DNA from 2 places in the Micromonospora cremea genome. Region 1 is predicted to be linked to the other one. Evidence: riboswitches for the same ligand, from Rfam matches in the RefSeq annotation. Region 1 holds a riboswitch; the other holds the start of a gene.

Region 1 (4,823 bases):
CATGCCGCCGGAGTAGGTCGAGACCCGCCGCCCGCCGGCCGCCGTCAGCTCGAAGCGGTCGAGCAGCTCGTCGGCTCGAGCTCGCGCCGCCGCGCCGGTGAGGTGCCGTAGCCGACCCATCAAAATCAGGTTCTCCCGGCCGGTGAGCATCTCGTCGACCGCCGCGTACTGACCGGTGAGGCTGATCGACCGGCGGACCGCCGCCGGCGCGGAGACGACGTCATGTCCGGCCACCACGGCCCGGCCGCCGTCCGGACGCAGCAGCGTGGAGAGCACTTTGACCGCCGTCGTCTTGCCGGCGCCGTTCGGCCCCAGCAGCGCCGCGACGCTGCCGCGTTCGACCCGCAGGTCAACACCATCGAGTACGGCGACATCGCCGAACCGCTTCGTGAGTGATTCAAGCTCGACTGTGTACGTCATAAACTCAGTGTATGCCATACACCAGGTATAGGATCAACCCCGATGGAACGTGCGATGTCGCCGCTCGAGGCGGTTTGGTCGGCCAAGCCCACTCCCGAACCACGGGAGGGGCTGTCACTTGCACGCATCGTCAGCACCGCGATCGAGATCGCCAACACCGACGGCCTCGGCGCCGTGTCGATGAGCCGGGTCGCCAAGAGCCTCGGGTTCACCACGATGTCGCTCTACCGGCACGTTGGGAGCAAGGAAGAGCTGATCCTGCACATGCAGGAGGCCGCCGTCGGCCCCCCACCCACGGACCTGGTCACGGGCCAGGGCTGGCGGGCGGACCTGGAACGCTGGGCGTGGACCGTCGTGCGCAAGTTCCGCCGCCACCCGTGGCTCCTGCAGACGCTGACGATGTTCGGCCCGCCCGCCACGCCGCACCAACTCGGCTGGCTCGAGTACGGACTCCGCGCACTCGGCTCGACTCCACTCGACGAAGGCGAGAAGGTGGCGGCCATCCTGCTCGTCCAGGCCCACAGCTTGGCCGACCTGACGTTCCACGCGGCCGGTGCTGCCACCGCGGCCGACGACACCGACCCGTACGAGACGCTCTTCACCCGCGTCATCGATCCAACGCGGTTCCCCGCGCTGATGGCCGCGTTCACCGGCGGCGGCTTCGCCTCGACCGACGACCCCGAGGCCGACCGCGACTGGCTGTACCAGTTCGGCCTGCAAAGGATCCTCGACGGCGTCCAGGTCCTCGTCGAGCAACGCCTCGCCCGCGAAGCCTGACGACCCGCCCTCTCCCCTCCCCCGTCCAGCCTGTTGACCAAGAGGTTTGCGTCAAGAACCGCGTTCCCGTTGACGCAAACCTCTTGATCGAAACGGCGGCGCTGGCCCGGGGGCCAGGGGCCGTGAAGCGCTGGCGACAGCACCCCGGCATGGTCAACTCGACATCAGCGATATCGCGGTATCCCGGTCGCAGGAAACCCCGATATCCGCGGAACCCGCGGACCTTGCCTGCCCGTCGACGATCCCTATCCGACCTGACGCTCGGCGGCGGCGACGGCGTTGCGGAAGAGCATGGCCACCGTGGTCGGGCCCACGCCGCCCACGCGCGGGGTGATCGCCCCGGCGACCGCGGCGCACGTCTCGTCGACGTCCGGCAGCAGCCGCCGACCCGCGTACCGCACGCCGCCGCCGATGACGACGGCCCCCGGCTTGACGTGCTCGGGCTGGATGATGCCGGGCACGCCAGCAGCAGCGATCAGGATGTCGGCTCGGCGGGTGTATCGGGGCCAGTCGGCGACGCCGGTGTGCACGACCGTGACGGCCGCGTTGGCGGTGGGGCGCTTCTGGGCGAGAAGGGTCGCGAGTGGCCGCCCGAGCGTGGCACCGCGGCCGAGGATGACCACCTCGCGCCCGGAGACCGGAATGCCATGGTGGGCCAGCAACGCCTCGATGCCGGCTGGCGTGCAGGGCACCGGGCCCGGCAGCCCGAGTGCGAGCCGACCGAGGTTCAGCGGATGCATGCCGTCGACGTCCTTGTCCGGGTCGATCCTCTGCAACGCCGCGTCGTAGTCCAGGTGGCCGGGGACCGGATACTGCACGAGGATTCCGTGTACTGCGGGGTCGGCGTTGAAAGCGGCGATCACCTCGTGGAGTTGTTCCTGCGTGGCATCGGCGGGCAGGTGGCGGTGCGGCGAGGCGAAGCCCAGCCCGGCGGCCTGGCGCTGCTTGATGCCGATGTAGCCGGCACTGGCGTCGTCGTCGCCGACCAGAACGGTGGCCAGGGCCGGGACGACGCCCGCGTCGCGGAGTCTGGCCACCCGCACGGCAACGTCGGCGAGGACCGCGTCGGCCACCGGCTGACCGGGCAGCAGCGTAGCGGCGTGGGTGGTGGTCGTCTCTGCGGTTGACGGCATGGCTCTCCCCAGCGCGGAAGCCCAGGCGGTCGACCCCCGCGATGAGCTCCCCGATGGTTCTGCCATCCCAGGTGCCGCCAGTCGCGTCGCCTCCCAGTCTGCCCCACGGCCCGGGCATCGGACCAGCAGGCTCGACCTGTGGCCAGCGATTCTGGTGGGAAAAGCCCGCCGAGTGCCGTTCCCACCAGGATCCGGCGAGCTACCCGGTCACCTCGGCGCACAGGCGCTCGGCGACCTCGTCGGGGGACGGCATCACGCTGACCTCGGCGCTGATCCGGCGCGCCTCAACGGTGAACGTCGGCTCATCGAGCAGCCGGCGCAGGGCCGCCGCAATGGCCGCCGGCTCGGCCTGCCCGGGCGCCAGTGCGAGGCCCGCGCCGGACGCCGAGACCCGATCCGCCTGGATGAACTGGTCGGCGCCCTGCGGCACGACCACCATCGGGATGCCACGGGCCAGCGTGCCGAGGGTGGTGCCGGCGCCACCGTGCGAGATGACCGCGTCGACGTTCCCCAGCAACTGGGCCAGCGGCACGAACGGGCTGAACTCCACCCGGTCCGAGTCGAGCTGGTAGTCCTCCGGCTTGCCGTCCAGGCCGAGCGTGGCCAGCACGTCGACGTCGAGGGCGGTGAGGGCGCCCAGCAGCGGGCCGACCACGGCCGGGTCGGCGAAGACGGTACCGAAGCTCACCAGCACGCGGCGGCGACCGCCGGCCGCCGGGGCGTCGGCGCCGGTCGGGGCGTCGAGCGCCTGGTGGGGTTCCGGTCGCAGCGCGATCCGCTGCACGCCCGGGGGTACGGCGAAGTCCGGGAACTGAAGGCCGGGCGGGCAGGTGTCCAGCAGCCAGCGGCCGGAGGGGGTGTGCTCCGGCGCTGGCAGTCCCCGCTCCTCGTAGCGCGTGCGGACCACGGCAGTCAGCACGTCGGTGAACTCGGCCGGCACCGACGGCCCGAAGGCGAGGGTGGCCAGCGGTACGCCGAGCCCGGCGGCGACCAGCGGTCCCACGAAGTCGACCATCTCGTTGATGATCAGATCCGGCTGCCAGCGCTTCGCCTGCGCCAACGCCTCATCGGCGGTCAGGTCGACCCGGACCCCGGCGAAGAACTCGGCGACCGCCTCCGGAGTGGGCTCTGTCGCGGGGTTGAGGCCCAGCTTGCGACCCACCTCGGCGAAGAGCACGTCCGGCATGGGCCCGGCCGGCAGCAGCTCAATGCCCTCGGGTGCGATGAGCGGGGTCATGCCCACGGCGGTGACGACGGCGACGTCATGGCCCTGCCGGCGGAACGCTCGGGCCAGAGGCAGCAGGGGGAGAAAGTGCCCGAAAGCGGGCGTGGTTGAGAAGAGGACGCGCATAGTCATCAGAATAGCCTTCTGATGAAGCGAGCCGTATAGTGCCCTGATGGCAGCCGCTCAACCACGCGCCAGCCGGCGCCAGGAGAGCGCCGAGCAGACCCGCAGGTTGATCTTGGAAGCGGCCCAGGACCTTTTCATCGCCCAGGGATACGCGACGACCACGATCAACGACATCGCCGCGCGGGCCCGGGTGGCCGTGGCGACCGTGTACACCAGCGTCGGCGGCAAGCCGACCCTGCTGCGAGCGCTGATCGAGGCGGGCGTGAACGACCCGGAGACCGCCCGGAACGTGGCGGCCATTGCGGTCGCCGCCGACCCTCGCGAGGTCCTGCGTCTGATCGGCGTCGGAACGCGGTACGGCCACCAGCACCACCACCAGCAGGTCCACCTGATGAAGGCAGCGGCCGGCATGACACCGAGCGCGGCGGCCGTGGCACGGCACGCGGCGACGGCCTACCGGCGGGCGCTGCGAGTGGGCGCGGTACGACTCGACGAGCTCTCCGCCCTGCGCCCCGGCCTCACCGTCGAGCGGGCCACCCAGGTGCTGTGGTTCTACTTCGGGCTGCACTCCTGGCCGCAGCTCGTCGACGAGGGCGGCTGGTCGTACGACGAGGCGGAACGGTGGCTGGTTGACCGGGCCACCGAGGCACTGCTCCCCCCGAGCTGACCGCCGGGGCCGTCAACCGGCCTGGACGACGACCAGCTCGCCGACCTGCTCGCCGATGGCGGTACGCGCCTCCGCCGGCAGCCCGACGTCGGTGATCAGCACGTCGGCCGCCTCCAACGGGGCGATGGTGGCGATGCCGATGGTCTCCCACTTGGTGTGGTCGGCGAGGACCACCAGCCGCCGGGCGGCGCCGATCAGGCACCGGTTGACCCCGGCCTCCAGCAGGTTCGGCGTGGTGAAGCCGGTCCGTGGGCTGAGGCCGTGCACACCGAGGAAGAGCAGGTCGACGTTGAGCGCGCTGATCGCCGCCTCGGCCACCGGCCCGGTCAGCGCGTCCGACGGGGTACGGATGCCGCCGGTGAGCACCACTGTCTGGTCGGCGCGCGGATTCTGGTAGAGGGCGTCGGCCACCGGGATCGAGTTGGTCACCACGGTCAGCCCCCGTACGTCGGAGAGCAGTGTGGCCAGCGCGGCG
Region 2 (4,823 bases), on a different contig from region 1:
CGCCGAGCGCGCCCGCGCGGTGCTGCCGCCGGCCGTGTGGGACTACGTCGCCGGCGGCAGCGCGGCCGAGGTGACCTTGCACGCCAACCGGTCCGCCCTGGACCGGGTCGCGGTGCTGCCCCGGGTGCTTGCCGGGGTGAGCACGGCCAACCTGGGAACCCGGCTGCTCGGCCGCCCGTACGCGATGCCCGTCGGGGTGGCGCCGATGGCGTACCAACGGCTGGTGCACCCCGACGGGGAGTTGGCGCTCGCGGCCGCGGCCGGAGCGGCCGGAGTGCCGTACCTGGCCAGCACGCTGGCCAGTACGCCGATCGAGCAGGTCGCCGGCACGGGCGCCGAGGTCTGGTTCCAGCTCTACTGGCTCCGTGAGCGGGCACTGGTCCGCGACCTGCTGGACCGGGTCGTCGCGGCGGGTTGCCGGGCGCTGGTCGTCACCGTGGACGTCCCGGTGCTCGGCCGGCACCCCCGGGACCTGCGCAACGCGTTCCGGCTGCCCGCCGAGGTGATCGCCGCGAACCTGCCCGGCGGGCGGGACGCCCTGGCGCACGCCGGCGCTCCTGGGCTGTCCGCGAACGACGCGCACACCGACGCGTCGTTCGCGCCGGCGCTGCGCTGGGCGGATCTGGCCTGGCTGCGCGAGCACGTCGACCTGCCGCTGGTGGTCAAGGGGGTGCTGGACCCCCGGGACGCGGTCGAGGCGGTACGGACCGGCGCGGACGCGGTGGTCGTCTCCAACCACGGCGGCCGGCAGCTGGACGGGGCGCCGGCCAGCGTCACCATGCTGCCGGAGGTGGTCGACGCGGTCGGCGACCGCTGCCAGGTGCTGTTGGACAGCGGCATCCGCGGTGGCACCGACGTGCTGCGGGCGCTCGCGTTGGGCGCCGTCGGCGTGCTGGTCGGCCGCCCGCTGCTCTGGGCGCTGGCAGTCGGCGGCGAGCCCGCCGCGCGGGACGCGCTGGCGCTGCTCGCCGCCGAACTGCGCGACGCGTTGACCCTCGCCGGCTGCCCCGACCCGGCGGCGGCCGGCGAGCTACGCACGGTGGCGGTGAGCTGAGCGGTGGCTGCGACCCGCTCGGTGTGTTGACACACCGCGTTCATCGGATGGCATAGCGCGACGACCCGCGTACCGGCGTCCTGGGTGGACGGTCATAATGGGCCGCATGGTTGCCTGGGAGTACGCCCTGCTCGTCCGCCGCTATCAGGGACAGGGCCGCAATTTTCACGTCTCGTTCGTCTGGTACGCGCCGGACGGTTCCCGCAAGGACATCACCGCCTTCGGCGACACCGCCATCGCGCACCTCAACCGCGCCGGCCGGGAGGGCTGGGAGCTGGTCTCCGCCGTCGAGGACGTGAACAACGTGCAGGGCAGCACCGAGGTACACCGCTACCACCTCAAGCGTCCCCTGGCCTGACCCTGCACCACCCGCCCCTCGCCGATCATGGAGTTGTGGTGGCACCGCCCGTACCGGGCACCCACAACTCCATGATCGACGAGACTGGTCGGGCTGGTGCTCAGGTGAGGTCGACGGTGGGGTAGAGCGGGAACGGTGCCAGCAGGTCGGTGGCCTGGCGGGCGATCTTGTCGGCGAGGGCCGGGTCGAGGGTGTACTTGGCCTTCGAGGGGGTGCCGTCGGCGTTGGCGCCGGCCGTGGTCTGGGTGAGCACGGTGTGCATGAGCTCCGCGGTCTGGTCCATCTCCGCGGTGCCCAGGCCCCGGGTGGTCAGAGCCGGGGTGCCGATCCGGATGCCCGAGGTGTACCACGCGCCGTTCGGGTCCTGCGGGACCGAGTTGCGGTTGGTGACGATGCCCGAGTCCAGCAGCGCCTGCTCGGCCTGCCGGCCGGTGAGCCCGTAGCCGGACACGTCGATCAGCACCAGGTGGTTGTCGGTGCCGCCGGTGACCAGCTTCGCGCCCCGGCTCAGCAGCCCCTCCGCGAGGGCCTGCGCGTTGTCCACGATCCGCTGGGCGTAGTCGGCGAAGTCGGGGCGGCGGGCCTCGGCCAGCGCGACCGCCTTGGCGGCCATCACGTGCGGCAGCGGGCCACCGAGCACCATCGGGCAGCCCCGGTCCACCTGGTCGGCCAGCTCCGGCTGGCAGAGCACCATGCCGCCGCGCGGGCCGCGCAGCGACTTGTGCGTGGTGGTGGTGACGATGTGCGCGTGCGGCACCGGGTCGAAGTCGCCGGTGAACACCTTGCCCGCCACCAGGCCGGCGAAGTGCGCCATGTCGACCATGAAGGTGGCGCCGACCGAGTCGGCGATCTCCCGCAGGATCCGGAAGTTCACCTTCCGGGGGTACGCCGAGTAGCCGCCGACCAGGATCAGCGGCTTGAACTCGCGGGCCGCCTCGGCCACCTGGTCGTAGTCGATCAGACCGGTCGCCGGGTCGGTGCCGTAGCTGCGCTGGTCGAACATCTTGCCGGAGATGTTCGGCCGGAAGCCGTGGGTGAGGTGGCCGCCAGCGTCCAGCGACATGCCGAGCATCCGCTGGTTGCCCAGCTCGCGACGCAGCGCGAACCAGTCGGCCTCGGTGAGGTCGTTGACCTGGCGTACCTGCGCCTTCTTCAGCGCGGGGGACTCCACCCGGTCGGCCAGCACCGCCCAGAACGCGACCAGGTTGGCGTCGATGCCCGAGTGCGGCTGCACGTAGGCGTGCGCCGCGCCGAACAGCTCGCGGGCGTGCTCGGCGGCGAGTGCCTCGACGGTGTCGACGTTCTGGCAACCGGCGTAGAAGCGGCGCCCGACGGTGCCCTCGGCGTACTTGTCGCTGAACCAGTTGCCCATCGCGAGCAGGGTCGCTGGAGAGGCGTAGTTTTCGCTGGCGATGAGCTTGAGAGACTCCCGCTGATCGGTCAGCTCGGCGCCGATGGCGTCGGCCACCCGCGGCTCGACGGCCCGGATCACCTCAAGGGCACTCCGGAATGCGGTGGACTCGGCGTTGCGCGACATGCGACCTCCTACAGGCGTGCGGAAGGCCCAGGCGCTCGGCAAACGTCCTCGTGACGGGGCCGCTCCCCGATGGTTCTCCATCCCCACGCGCCAGTAACGGCCCGGGCCGATCCTACCGGGCCGACCCGGGCCCGCCCGGCCGACCTCCGGACGCGGCCCGCCGAGGTGGTTGGACGGGGCGTGGCAGGGCATTCGGTAGGGGTCTGCCGCACCGGTGCGGGTGCGGCCGCCGTCCGCACGAGAGGAGTCGACACCATGACCACACCGACCACCGAGCGGCCGCTCGCGGTGGTGACCGGGGCGTCCAGCGGGATCGGGTACGAGCTGGCCGCGCAGTTCGCCGAGCACGGCTTCGACCTGGTCATCGCCGCCGAGGACGATGGCATCACGGCGGCGGCGCAGAAGCTGCGTCGCGACGGCGGCCCGCAGGTCCAGCCGGTCCGCGTCGACCTGGCCCGCGAGCAGGGTGTGGAGGAGCTGGCGTCGGCCGTCGCCTCGACCGGCCGCCCGATCGAGGCCCTGGCGCTCAACGCCGGCCGGGGTGCCGGCGGGGCCTTCGTCGGCGGCACCGACCTGCGTGACGAGCTCGAGATCGTCGACCTCACCGTCCGCGCGACGGTGCACCTGGCCAAGCGGCTGCTGCCGGGGATGGTCGAGCGCAGGGCGGGCCGGGTGCTGTTCACCTCGTCCGATCGCCTCCACCATGCCCGGGCCGTTCCAGGCGGTCTACAACGCGTCGAAGTCGTTCGTGCAGTCCTTCGCCGAGGCGCTGCGCAACGAACTGAAGGACAGCGGCGTCACGGCGACCTCGCTGATGCCCGGGCCGACCGACACCGAGTTCTTCGACCGGGCCGACATGGAGGACACCCGGGTCGGCTCCGGGAAGAAGGACGACCCGGCGAAGGTCGCCGCGCAGGGCTTCGCCGCGCTGATGAAGGGCGACCAGACGGTCACCGCGGGTTCGCTGATGAACAAGGTGCAGACCGCGGCCGGCAAGATCGTCCCGGACAAGCTCAAGTCCGAGCAGCACCGCCGGATGGCCGAGCCGGGCTCGGGCGACTGAGCGCGGCGCCGCCCCGAGCGGGGTGGCGCACCACGAGGGCCCGGCACGGTGCCGGGCCCTTCGTCGTACGCGGGGTGGCTCAGGCGGTCACCGCGTCGATCGCCTTCTTGATCGCCTTCGGCTCGCTGGGGGTACGCGGCGCGTCCGCGCGCAGCGCGATCATCTTCTCGCCGATCTCCTGGAGCTGCTTGCGGCCCAGTGCCTCGCGCACCTTGGGGAACCACTCCTGCTCCTCCTCCTCGACGTGGTGCGTGACGTTCTCGATCAGCACCGTCGTCTTGGCGTTGAAGCGCTCGTCCTTGGCGTCCATCCCGGCCAGCTCGAAGCAGAGCAGGTCGGCCACGTGGTGCTCCTCGTACGACTCGAGGATGTCGTCCTTCAGGTCGGGCAGGAGCCGGCGGATCTCCGGGTATATCACCTCGTTCTCCAGGTAGGTGTGCACGGTCAGGGCCTCCAGGATCTGGCCCACCAGCTTCTGCCGTTGGCTCGCCGGCCACTCCTCGGCATCCTGGAAAGCCTTGAACAGGCGGCGCATCTCCTTGTGGTCCTCTTTGAGCAGGACGATGGCATCGGTCGACACCGGTATGACCTCCCTGGATCTCGTCTGGTGTCGATCCCGTACCCGGGGGATGAACTGCGGAAACAGGGGCGAACGGGTGGGGCCCGGCGCCGAAGCGCCAGGCCCCACACTGGTCGTACCGTTGGTCAGCGGACCACGTTGTACGCGCTCACCATGCCCGCGCCGTAGAAGCCGGTCCGCGCCCCGCCGGAGCAGGTCGCGTCGAAGGCGGCACCCAGCAGCGGCACCGGG

The links. A riboswitch is a leader RNA that binds a small molecule or an ion and turns the genes downstream of it on or off. The one in region 1 is predicted to bind ZMP and ZTP.
Region 2: it holds a riboswitch for ZMP and ZTP, as region 1 does, so the genes downstream of both, BUS84_RS08800 (glycine hydroxymethyltransferase) here and BUS84_RS32310 (bifunctional 5,10-methylenetetrahydrofolate dehydrogenase/5,10-methenyltetrahydrofolate cyclohydrolase) in region 1, are expected to answer to the same signal.

Annotation. Positions count from the first base shown of each region.
Region 1 covers NZ_FSQT01000002.1:4,013,409-4,018,231, reverse strand. The annotation lists gene BUS84_RS32320 (ATP-binding cassette domain-containing protein) at 1-420, opposite strand, end outside; gene BUS84_RS32315 (TetR/AcrR family transcriptional regulator) at 463-1,197, shown strand; gene BUS84_RS32310 (bifunctional 5,10-methylenetetrahydrofolate dehydrogenase/5,10-methenyltetrahydrofolate cyclohydrolase) at 1,443-2,330, opposite strand; ZMP/ZTP riboswitch at 2,343-2,425, opposite strand; gene BUS84_RS32305 (glycosyltransferase) at 2,530-3,687, opposite strand; gene BUS84_RS32300 (TetR/AcrR family transcriptional regulator) at 3,728-4,348, shown strand; gene BUS84_RS32295 (DeoR/GlpR family DNA-binding transcription regulator) at 4,361-4,823, opposite strand, start outside.
Region 2 covers NZ_FSQT01000001.1:1,910,846-1,915,668, reverse strand. The annotation lists gene BUS84_RS08810 (alpha-hydroxy acid oxidase) at 1-1,054, shown strand, start outside; gene BUS84_RS08805 (hypothetical protein) at 1,152-1,412, shown strand; gene BUS84_RS08800 (glycine hydroxymethyltransferase) at 1,513-2,949, opposite strand; ZMP/ZTP riboswitch at 2,968-3,057, opposite strand; partial or broken gene BUS84_RS40620 (SDR family NAD(P)-dependent oxidoreductase) at 3,019-3,591, shown strand; gene BUS84_RS40615 (SDR family NAD(P)-dependent oxidoreductase) at 3,653-4,012, shown strand; gene BUS84_RS08790 (hemerythrin domain-containing protein) at 4,092-4,592, opposite strand; gene BUS84_RS08785 (S8 family peptidase) at 4,718-4,823, opposite strand, start outside.